2 regions of the Clostridium sp. CM027 genome follow, and region 2 is predicted to be linked to the other one. Evidence: riboswitches for the same ligand, from Rfam matches in the RefSeq annotation. Region 2 holds a riboswitch; the other holds the start of a gene.
The links. Region 2 has a riboswitch for glycine ahead of KTC92_RS06695 (GrdX family protein). Riboswitches for the same ligand answer to the same signal wherever they lie in the genome.
Positions count from the first base shown of each region.

Region 1: it holds a riboswitch for glycine, as region 2 does, so the genes downstream of both, KTC92_RS00915 (sodium:alanine symporter family protein) here and KTC92_RS06695 (GrdX family protein) in region 2, are expected to answer to the same signal.

Region 1 is NZ_CP077725.1:184,104-189,138, reverse strand. Features, by position in the region: gene KTC92_RS00920 (phosphoribosylformylglycinamidine synthase) at 1-171, opposite strand, end outside; gene KTC92_RS00915 (sodium:alanine symporter family protein) at 464-1,807, opposite strand; glycine riboswitch at 1,952-2,081, opposite strand; RNA gene rnpB (RNase P RNA component class A) at 2,261-2,646, opposite strand; gene KTC92_RS00905 (Nif3-like dinuclear metal center hexameric protein) at 2,698-3,513, opposite strand; gene KTC92_RS00900 (class I SAM-dependent methyltransferase) at 3,504-4,193, opposite strand; gene KTC92_RS00895 (PH domain-containing protein) at 4,205-5,035, opposite strand, start outside.
Region 2 is NZ_CP077725.1:1,391,311-1,396,345, forward strand. Features, by position in the region: gene grdA (glycine/sarcosine/betaine reductase complex selenoprotein A) at 1-87, opposite strand, end outside; gene KTC92_RS06680 (glycine/sarcosine/betaine reductase component B subunit) at 113-1,399, opposite strand; gene KTC92_RS06685 (co-chaperone YbbN) at 1,432-1,764, opposite strand; gene trxB (thioredoxin-disulfide reductase) at 1,783-2,703, opposite strand; gene KTC92_RS06695 (GrdX family protein) at 2,735-3,112, opposite strand; glycine riboswitch at 3,195-3,263, opposite strand; gene KTC92_RS06700 (double-cubane-cluster-containing anaerobic reductase) at 3,503-4,648, opposite strand; gene KTC92_RS06705 (acyl-CoA dehydratase activase) at 4,666-5,035, opposite strand, start outside.

The sequences.
Region 1 (5,035 bases), 1.2 Mb from region 2:
CATTAGGTACTGCTCCTTGGTTATTCCCATAACATCATATCTATTAACTAGTCTAAGCCCATCCAAGTTCGATATACCTAAATTTATTTTTATATCTCTTAGTTTTTTTTCACCTTCAACATTATAGTTCGCTTTTTTCTCTACATATAACCTATATATCTTATCTTTCATGATTAATACCTCCAAAATTTATATTTATACGAATATTAAACAATGATTTTCTTTTATAATTCGTTATAATCACATTATAATATACTTCATCTAATTATAAAAGCATATTTTAGAATAAAGTGGTTTTTAATTTTTCTATAATATTATTAAATTACGAAATTTAATAATATTATAGTAATTATGAAATTTCTTATCTTAATGTAGTTCCATACTTCATTGTTTTAATACTAACAAAAAAACAGGATGGCATAAATCTGCCATCCTGTTTTTTTCTAAAAAGAAAATTATAAAATTAGTTTTTCTTTTCAAAATCATTTTCGTAATTTTTCAAAGTCTTTTTAACTAAAGCTCCAAGACCTAATAATGCAATTAAATTCGGTATAACCATTAATCCATTAAAAGTATCAGCGAGTTCCCAAACTAGATCAACCTTTAGAGCTGCTCCTAATACTATAAATACAAGAACCAATCCTCTATATGTCGTTAACGCTTTTTTTCCAAATAAGTATTTAACATTTGCCTCTCCAAAAAAATACCAAGCTACTATGGTAGAAAAAGCAAAGAAAAATAACGCTATAGCTACAAATGGACCTCCAAGACTTCCCATACCATTCGAAAAAGCTTTTTGAGTTAACGCTATACCAGTAGTTTTTCCATCTAATGCTCCTGTAGTTAATATAACAAGTGCAGTTAATGTTAAAATTATAAAGGTATCAATAAATACACATACTATTGCAACGAGTCCCTGCTCAGTTGGATGATTAACTTTTGCAACTGCGTGTGCATGTGGTGTTGACCCCATTCCAGCTTCATTAGAAAATAAACCTCTTGCAATGCCGTATCTCATAGCTTCTTTTACGCCAACTCCTATTAAACCGCCAGTAGCCGCTTTAGGGTTAAAAGCTCCTACAAATATCATTTTAAATGCTGGTCCTAAATTAGCAAAATTCACTATAATGATTCCTAAACTACCCAGTATGTAAAATATAGCCATAAACGGAACTACTTTTTCAGTAAAGGCTGCAATTCGGCCTACTCCTCCAATAAAAATCATACCCGCTAATGCTGCAACTATCACACCAATGATTATACGAATATTGGTATTTGGGCTTATTGCTGCACTTATTGAGTTAGATTGTACCATATTCCCTATAAATCCTAATGCAATTATTATAGTTACTGAGAAAAATGCTGCCAACTTTTTACTCCCAAGGCCTTTACTAATATAGTAAGCAGGTCCTCCCGTCACCTCACCGTCAACTGTCTGTTTATACTTTTGACCAAGCACTGCTTCCGCAAAAATAGTTGCCATGCCAAAGAAAGCACTTAGCCACATCCAGAATATAGCACCCGGTCCTCCTGATGCTATAGCAGTTGCGGCTCCTGCTAAATTTCCTGTTCCTACTTGAGCCGCTATTGAAGTTGTCATGGCTTGAAAGGATGACATTCCATCTTTTCCTGCTTTATTGCCGAATTTAGCTCCTCCAAAAGTCTTTTTAAATGCATCTTTAAATTTTCTTACTTGAACAAATTTTAACGTCATTGTAAAGTAAATTCCAGTACCACATAACAAAAATATTAGTACATACCCCCACAAAACACCGTTAATACCTTTAATAATTGATAAAAAATCCATAAACACACGCTCCTTCTAGTTATTAAAATTTTTTCAGATAAAAAATTTCTTGTGTAAAGAATATATTTATACCAATTAATACTCTGTGAGACCATTATTTTTTAAAGCACACAAAAAATAGAGATCAAAATAAAATGACCTCTTGAAAATAACCCTGTCCTTTTACCTGAGAGTTTCACTAATGCACTATTAAATTTCATACAAATAATATGTAATTAAATAATGTTTAGCTTTCTCCTTCGGTGCTTATATAAGTCTCTCCAGAGGTTCGTCCGATATCAGTACTTCTCCAAAAATGGATACCTGAAAGTTTAACTTCTTCGGTGGATGTTATACATCTCTCTCCAAATATCTTCATCCGAAATTATTAATTTGTAATACTTCGCATGACTATAACATATTTTGAATTTTTAGTCAATAAAAAAAACACTCACTGTAAAGTGAGTGTTTTTTGGTACGACTAAGCCTATAAGCCGAGTCCTGTATTAGACAATCATCTATCTAGGCCCATTGTTACCAATAGGCTCAAGCGATACACCCGAGAACGAGACGGGCAGCCTCATAATGTTCTCCTATTCGATCTTGCTCCAGGTGGGGTTTACATAGCCGCAAAGTCGCCATTGCGCTGGTGAGCTCTTACCTCGCCTTTCCATCCTTGCTAGTACATTCAAAAATTTAGAAAAACTAAACTTTTGAATGCCTTTAGCGGTATATCTCTGTTGCACTTTCCTTAAAGTCACCTTCACTGGGTGTTATCCAGCACCCTGCCCTATGGAGCTCGGACTTTCCTCTCCTAATTATCGCACGCAATAATTAGCAGCGATTGTCTGGCTTACTCGTAAAACCAATGATATCATACTATTAAAATAAAAGCAAATAGTATTTTATTATTACTTAACTTTATATGGATCATGTGTATTTTTAGAAATTATAACCTCATTGTCATATCCATTTTCTATCAGTTGCTTTTTGAACTTTTCTGCAAATATTATGAGTGGTGTCCACTCAGTTGCAAAATGCCCAGCATCAATCAGCGCTATGTTTTCTTCTAATAAATCACTAACATGATGGTATTTAGTATCTCCTGTAATAATGCAATCTGCACCCAATTTTATGCTCTCCTCAAAAAAGTCTTCTCCACTGCCATTTATAATCGCAATGGTTTTTATTACTTTATTATGGTCGCCTGCATACCTAATATACTCAGTATTTAAAAGTTCTTTAACCTTTTCACATAAGGGCATTAATAAAATTGGGGTATCCAGAATCACTAGCCTTCCAATACCATTATCACCATTATTATACCCTTGAATTGTTGAATTCTCTATTACCTTATAATTAGTAAACCCTAAAATTTCTGTGACAATATCATTAAGTCCGCCTTTAACTGAATCTAAATTTGTATGACTAGCATATACATTTATACCATTCACAATTAGCTCAATAATTTTTTTTCCTACTAAAGTGTCTGTGGTAATAGTTTTGGGTTTAACAAAAAGAAGAGGATGATGAGTCAATATAAAATTGCACCCCTTATTCTTTGCCTCGCGAATTACGTCCATTGTACAATCTAATGCAATTAAAATTTTTGTAACCTGCGCATCTTTATCCCCAACCATTAATCCTACATTATCATAATCCTCTTTTAGTATATGTGGAGCAACCTGCTGCATAATATGCTCAATAGTACTTACTTTTAAAAGCATTTCAAAAACTCCTTAAGCCGTATTATAACAAGATAAAGTTGTTGTTTTCTATTTTTAGATAAAATTGTATCTTCATTTAAAGTATCATATATTTTTGAATATTTTTGCAACTTATATTCTATAAATTTTTGCATTACTAATTGTTTTTTATCTAATAATATTTTACTTATCTCGTAATATATACTGTCTACTTCTACTGGTTTAGTATTATACCTTGCCTTGATAATTTCATAAAACCTACCATCATCATTGCAAATTTCTTCATCAAGGATATCATACCCAGCGACATATAAATATTCTCTCAAAACCTCAGCATTTTGAACTGGCTGAAGTATCATATAATTAAATTGTTTAACAACATCTAAGTCAGCTTCTAAAATGTCTCTTATTAAATTGCCACCCATTCCTGCAATAATAGCTACCTGGACTTCTCCCTTTTCAACTGTAGATAGTCCACTTCCCAGTCTACAAATAATTTGACCACGCATATTATTGTGAATAATATTATTTTTGGCCTTCTCAACAGGCCCTTTATTTATATCAGAAGCAATAGCTTTTTTTATTACACCATTTTTCACTAAATTAATAGGAACATACCCATGATCCGTGCCTACGTCGATAACACTATCACATTCTTCTATCATACTTGCAATCCATTTTAATCTTATACTAAGCTCCATATCTCTCATCCTTATCTAAAATTTATTAATATTTTAAACTGCAATATTAAAAATATCATTGCCACAATTAGTGCCATATAAATATATTTATATGCTGATTTCCTATCATGTTTTGCGCAAAAATAACTTGCATAATACATACAAAAAAGCAACGCCATATTTAATACCCCGTAAATCATCTGAGTAAATGCAAATTGTTTGCCTGTCCCCATTTGTATTGGATTAAAATTCGCATCAAAGTTTAAGGGCATAATATTAGGTATATTACGTTTCAAATATAATATAAGTGGATTTAAGGTTAATATTATTATTATTATACTTACACCCATTAAAGGTAAAATGAAGTGCTTGTCTTTATGAAGATTATAGCTATTATTTACTTTATATTTCCACTCTACCACATGTATATCATGATGTATTAAAGTTTCCTCAAATTTTTTATAATCTAGAGGCGAAACTGCATAATTCATGTTTTTAGTTTTTATGTAAAAAACATTTTTATTATTTGTAACAAACATTCTACACATTCCTATTTTTTCAATTACAAATCTACCCATTGCAAAATTATTAGTAGCTATACCATTAAGCTTAACCCCCTCAATTGTACCAGTTGAGATAGTGTATCCTCCAATTTCATTTAATGGTATAATTATTTTTTTTAATGATCCAACAGCATAAATTTTAATATTTTCGTCATCAATAGTACATTTAAGTGATGCATAAAGCAAGATGTAATATCCTTGATATATATTACAAGACACTAATAAGACCTTTAATAAACTAACTACGATGTATGAATTAGTAAACCTGAGCACTATTAATATTAATATATTATATAATGC
Region 2 (5,035 bases):
TCCTGCAGTTTTTACGCTTTCTTCGATTGCTTGACCTGGTATTCCATCTCTATCACCTATAGCAATTACTTTTTTACCTTTTAACATTTATATCATCCTTTCTATAAAAAAATTAGTACCCTCTTGTACTTAAAGTATTATAACCAACTTCGCTTGTTGCTCCAGTAATTACCTGGATTTCAGCTTCAATTGAGCCGTCCTCTCTCAAACTTCCAAAATGTCCTCCAGCAATAACATTTGCATTTTCTGGATGACCGATAATTTTCTTCATTGTGGGAAGTACAATAACTTCATTTGCATTTCCAGCAGTTACTACTGCATCGCCCTTAGGAGTTGAATCTGCAAGTGATTGTGAAGCTCCATCTTGACCAGCATATTCATCGGTTATTAGTACTGTTTTAATTCCTAGTGCTGAAATCTTGTTACAATTCATAACTAAATCTGCGTCTGGATTACCAAAACCCTCCTCAGAAATTATTACTGCATCTGCACCTAAATATTCAACTAATTTTGCAGTGTAGCTTGAAGATCTTTCTTTATCTGCAAGGTATACAGTTTCGTTAGTTAATACGCATCCAAGGAAATTGTAGTCAATACCATGTCTCTCATACAAATCCTCAATTACAGGATGATTCATATGAACATACGATGGGTTCTTATCACAAGCTGAAACACAGTTTCCTGAAACAATAGCACCATCAAATATTTCCGTTGGGTATATGAATGTAGGTATTATTTTCTTTGCATCAACTCCATATACATAAGTGTCATGAAGAAGCCCCTGACTTTGAAGCATATATACATATATTACTTTAGGAAGATCGGGATACTGTTTTACCTGTTCTAAAAGAGGAAGTGTTTCGAAAGTCTTAATTTCATCAGCCTCAAGTTCTCTTGCACATTCACCAAGATATGTTGCAGCCTTAAATCCAACCATTCTAACAGCTTCTTCGTGATCATGTGGAAGTACGCTTTTCTTTGTTTCACATGTTATTACAACGTTGTTTAATTTTGAAAATGGTGTATATTTAGCACCAATTCCACTCATGTCAATGATTCCTTCCTGGAACCCAACAATATTTCCAGTAGTTACAACAGCTGCGCCTTTCAAAACATTTGTTCTTCCATTTCCAACTGTATCAACCTTGCTTATAAATCCTGGAAATATCCCACCGCTACCTGATACCTTTACCCTTGGCTCAATAACGTCTTTAACTGGAATTATTCTTGTCTCATCTCCGGGTCTTGCAATTTCAATGCTAATACTTTCAATTCTTTCATCTCCGCCTATATGTGCAAGCAGTTCTTCTTTATTTACAAAAATAACTCCCTTTTCAACCTTTGTGCAAGTGCCAAATTGAACATCATTAATTTTAATTTCACCAAGTTCTAAACGCAAAGTTTCCACCTCCGAAATAGTTTAGCCATTTATTACAATGTTTCATAAACGCTTTTAATAAAATTCTCTACATCATCAATTGTTTCGATGTTTTCAGGGGTAATAGTGCTTATTTTTTCGTTATTTTTATAAATTATCATCGTTGGGAGTCCAAGTACTCTTTGAGATATAGCGAGTCTTCTAGAACCACCGATATTAAGACTTGCAAATTTGATTTTATCGCTATATTTGTTTTCTAGTTCGTGTACTCCAGGCATAAGTTCCTTACATACTTCACATTTGTCACCCCAGAAATCAACAAATACTGCTTTTTCAGAATAAGATACTACTTCCTCATCAAAATTTTCCTTTGTCAAACTAATCATTTTAAATACCCCCTAATTCTATTTATTTGCTATATATACTTCTGCAGAAGTTGCTGCTATTGCGCCATCAGCTGCTGCAGTTATAACCTGTCTCAAATTCTTGACCCTAATATCTCCAGCTGCGAAAACGCCTGGAATGTTGGTTACCATATCATCATTCGTCATTACATAACCACTTTCATCCATATTGACCTTACCTTTGAATATTTCTGAAATAGGAATGTATCCGACAAATACAAAGCATCCATCAACCTTCACTTTTTGAACTTCGCCTGTTTTAACATTTCTGACCTTAAGGCCTTCAAGTATTTCATCGCCTTCTGCCTCATCTATAACTGAGTCGTATATAAACTTGATTTTTGGATTAGCAAAAGCTTTTTCTTGAATTGATTTACAAGCTCTTAATTCATCTCTTCTATGAATTACTGTTACACTATCTGCAAACTTTGTGAGATAAATTGCTTCAGTTATGGCGGAATCTCCACCGCCATTTACGGCTACATCGAGCTCCGTAAAGAAATCAGCATCACAGGTAGCGCAATATGAGATTCCCTTGCCCCGTAGCTCATTTTCATTTTTAAAACCTGCTAATCTGGGATAAGCGCCTGTTGCAATTACAATAGTTTTAGCCTTATATGTTTCTTTTTTGCATTTAACAGTTTTTATTTCACCTTCAAGTAAAATATTTTCTACAGTATCTTTTGCAAACTTTGTACCAAATTCCTCGGCTTGAGTTCTCATTCTTTTAATCAATTTTGGACCAGTGCACTCTTCAATTGAGCCAGGATAATTTGCAAGTTCATCTGTTATTGCGGCCTGTCCTCCAAATTTTCCTCGTTCAATTATTATAGAATCAAGTTTTGACCTTGATGCGTAAAGCCCTGCCGATAGCCCAGCTGGGCCACCTCCTATAATTATAGTGTCATAGATATGCTCCATTTTAAGCCCTCCCAGTATATTGCATTTATTTTCAATTTAGACCATGACTTATAATATCGTAATCTATTAACATGAAATCATTTCGCACCGCATCTGACCATGCTGGTGTTCCCCTATCTTTAATGAATTTTTCAGTTGTGTGTATTGATTCTTCAATAAAATTAACTGACTGTAAATCTATTACTTCTTTTTTTGATTTTGTTATTATTACAGTTTTGTAGGGCGTTTCATTTGGCTTTATGCTACTAGAAAGCGGATGTGTGAGCAAAAGGTGTCCCTTATGAATATGATTTCTTACAGCTTTTAGTACATTCATTATTCCAGTACTTAAAAATTCGACTTTATATTTTTCACCAAATTTGTCTAGACATAATGGGTTATTAGTTACAATCAATACTTCTTCTATCAATTAATCCCCCCCTTACAAATACATTAATTCAATTTATTTCCGCTTGCGCATAAAAAAAGACAAAGATAAGAAGCTCATTTAAGCCTTTATCTCTGTCTTTTTACCTGAGAGAATTACTCCTTCGGTGCAATTGCTTTCCAGAGGTATATCAATCTTCGGTCCTTTTGCCTGAGATATTCATATTACAGCGCATGTAATACTTGGCCCTTCGGCTATCCATTTAAGGATGTTATATTAAATAACTAAGCTTAAGCTTAATCTCCCGAAAACATCATCTATCAATATTTAAAAGTTATTACAACTTTATTATAGTCTTTTTTTTAACAATGTAAAGCTTTTAATTCAAATACTATCTATAAATTGAAATAATATCCATCTAAATCATTTATATTATAACATCTCTATAAATGCTGACATTCTTGTATTAATTTGTCCTATATCTGCTTGAGAATAATCTGTTTCAATGCTCATATATGGAATATTTTTCTTGTTCAAAACTCTTTTTAATCTAAGAGTTTCTACATTATACGTATGACAAGCTTGAAGTATTACATCTATTACTCCGTCAGCTTTATATTCTTTACATAACTTTTCTAACAAATCTATTCTGTTATCATTTGGAGTCATACAAGAGCATCCAATATTTAAATATTTTTCTGTTAAAGCGTAAAGAGGATCCTTGTTTTCATCAACCAATGTCTCTGTTGTTTTAGCTCCACCGCAGTTTTCATAGCATACCACTACTCCACCATTCTCTTCTATTGCCTTAATTATTTTTTCAGTTCCTTGTCCTAGAGGACATCCTGTAATAAGTATTCTCTTTGCATCACTCGAAACTTTTCTTTCCCCACTATTATACCTATCTAGTGACTCACTTGTTATGCTTTCAAGATCTTTTATCAATACTTCTTTATCCAATTTAAATCCTGCTCCAGATAGAACCTTATGCATTTCGTAGCCTGTAATTGCTGGTGGTTCTAGCTGGCCTAGCTCATAAAACTTTCTTAGAGCTACTCTTTCCCTATTTTTAAGCTTAATCGCTATTTTAATCTTTTCATCCGTAATTTCAACACCATAAAAATTTTCTAGACACTTCTTTAGCTTTACTAATTCATTGCTCCATAGTTTATAAGAATCCTCATCATTACAGTTTTGAGGAAGCTGCATAATATGAGTCTTCTTAATATCTGCTAAATATTCATACATCTTCTTCTTTCCATCACATGTAGTTTCTCCAACAATCATATCGGAAAAATAGAAAAATGGACATTTATCTGTAATTGCAAAGCCATAAGATGCTTTAATTAATGGGCATAGATTTCTTGGTAAATCCCTTTCGGCATCAGCTATAGGTTCCTCAGTCATACTGCATAATGAAACTGCAATAGCATCTGCGGCCATTATTATTTCTGTTGGTGTGAAAGTACAAAACACCCCCACAACCTTCTTGCCTTCATCTTTTAAATTCTTGATGCTTAAAAAAGCATTTCTTCTTGCTTCACTAAAATCCTCAAATTTTTCTGGTAAGTTATTCATTAATATATCCCCCTCCGTTATAATGCTTCATTAGAATTTTCTTCAATTCTGCTTGCCATTATAGCCGCTCCAATAGCACCTGCATATCTTGCCATTCTTTGAGTAGCTACAGGTGAACCTAATTTTTCTGAAAGTTGATCCACAATAAATGGGCTATCGCAAAGTCCTCCTGTTAAGAAATAATTATGTGAATCAGAATGTTTTTGACACAGAGATTTTACTTTACCTGTAATAGATTCTATAACACCAAATGCAATATCTTTACGTTTTTTTCCACTACCAATAAGACTAATGACTTCAGATTCTGCAAAAACGGTACACATTGAACTGATAGTTGTTCCACTCCCCTTTGCGGCTTCAGTGCAAAGTTCATCAATATCGAATCCT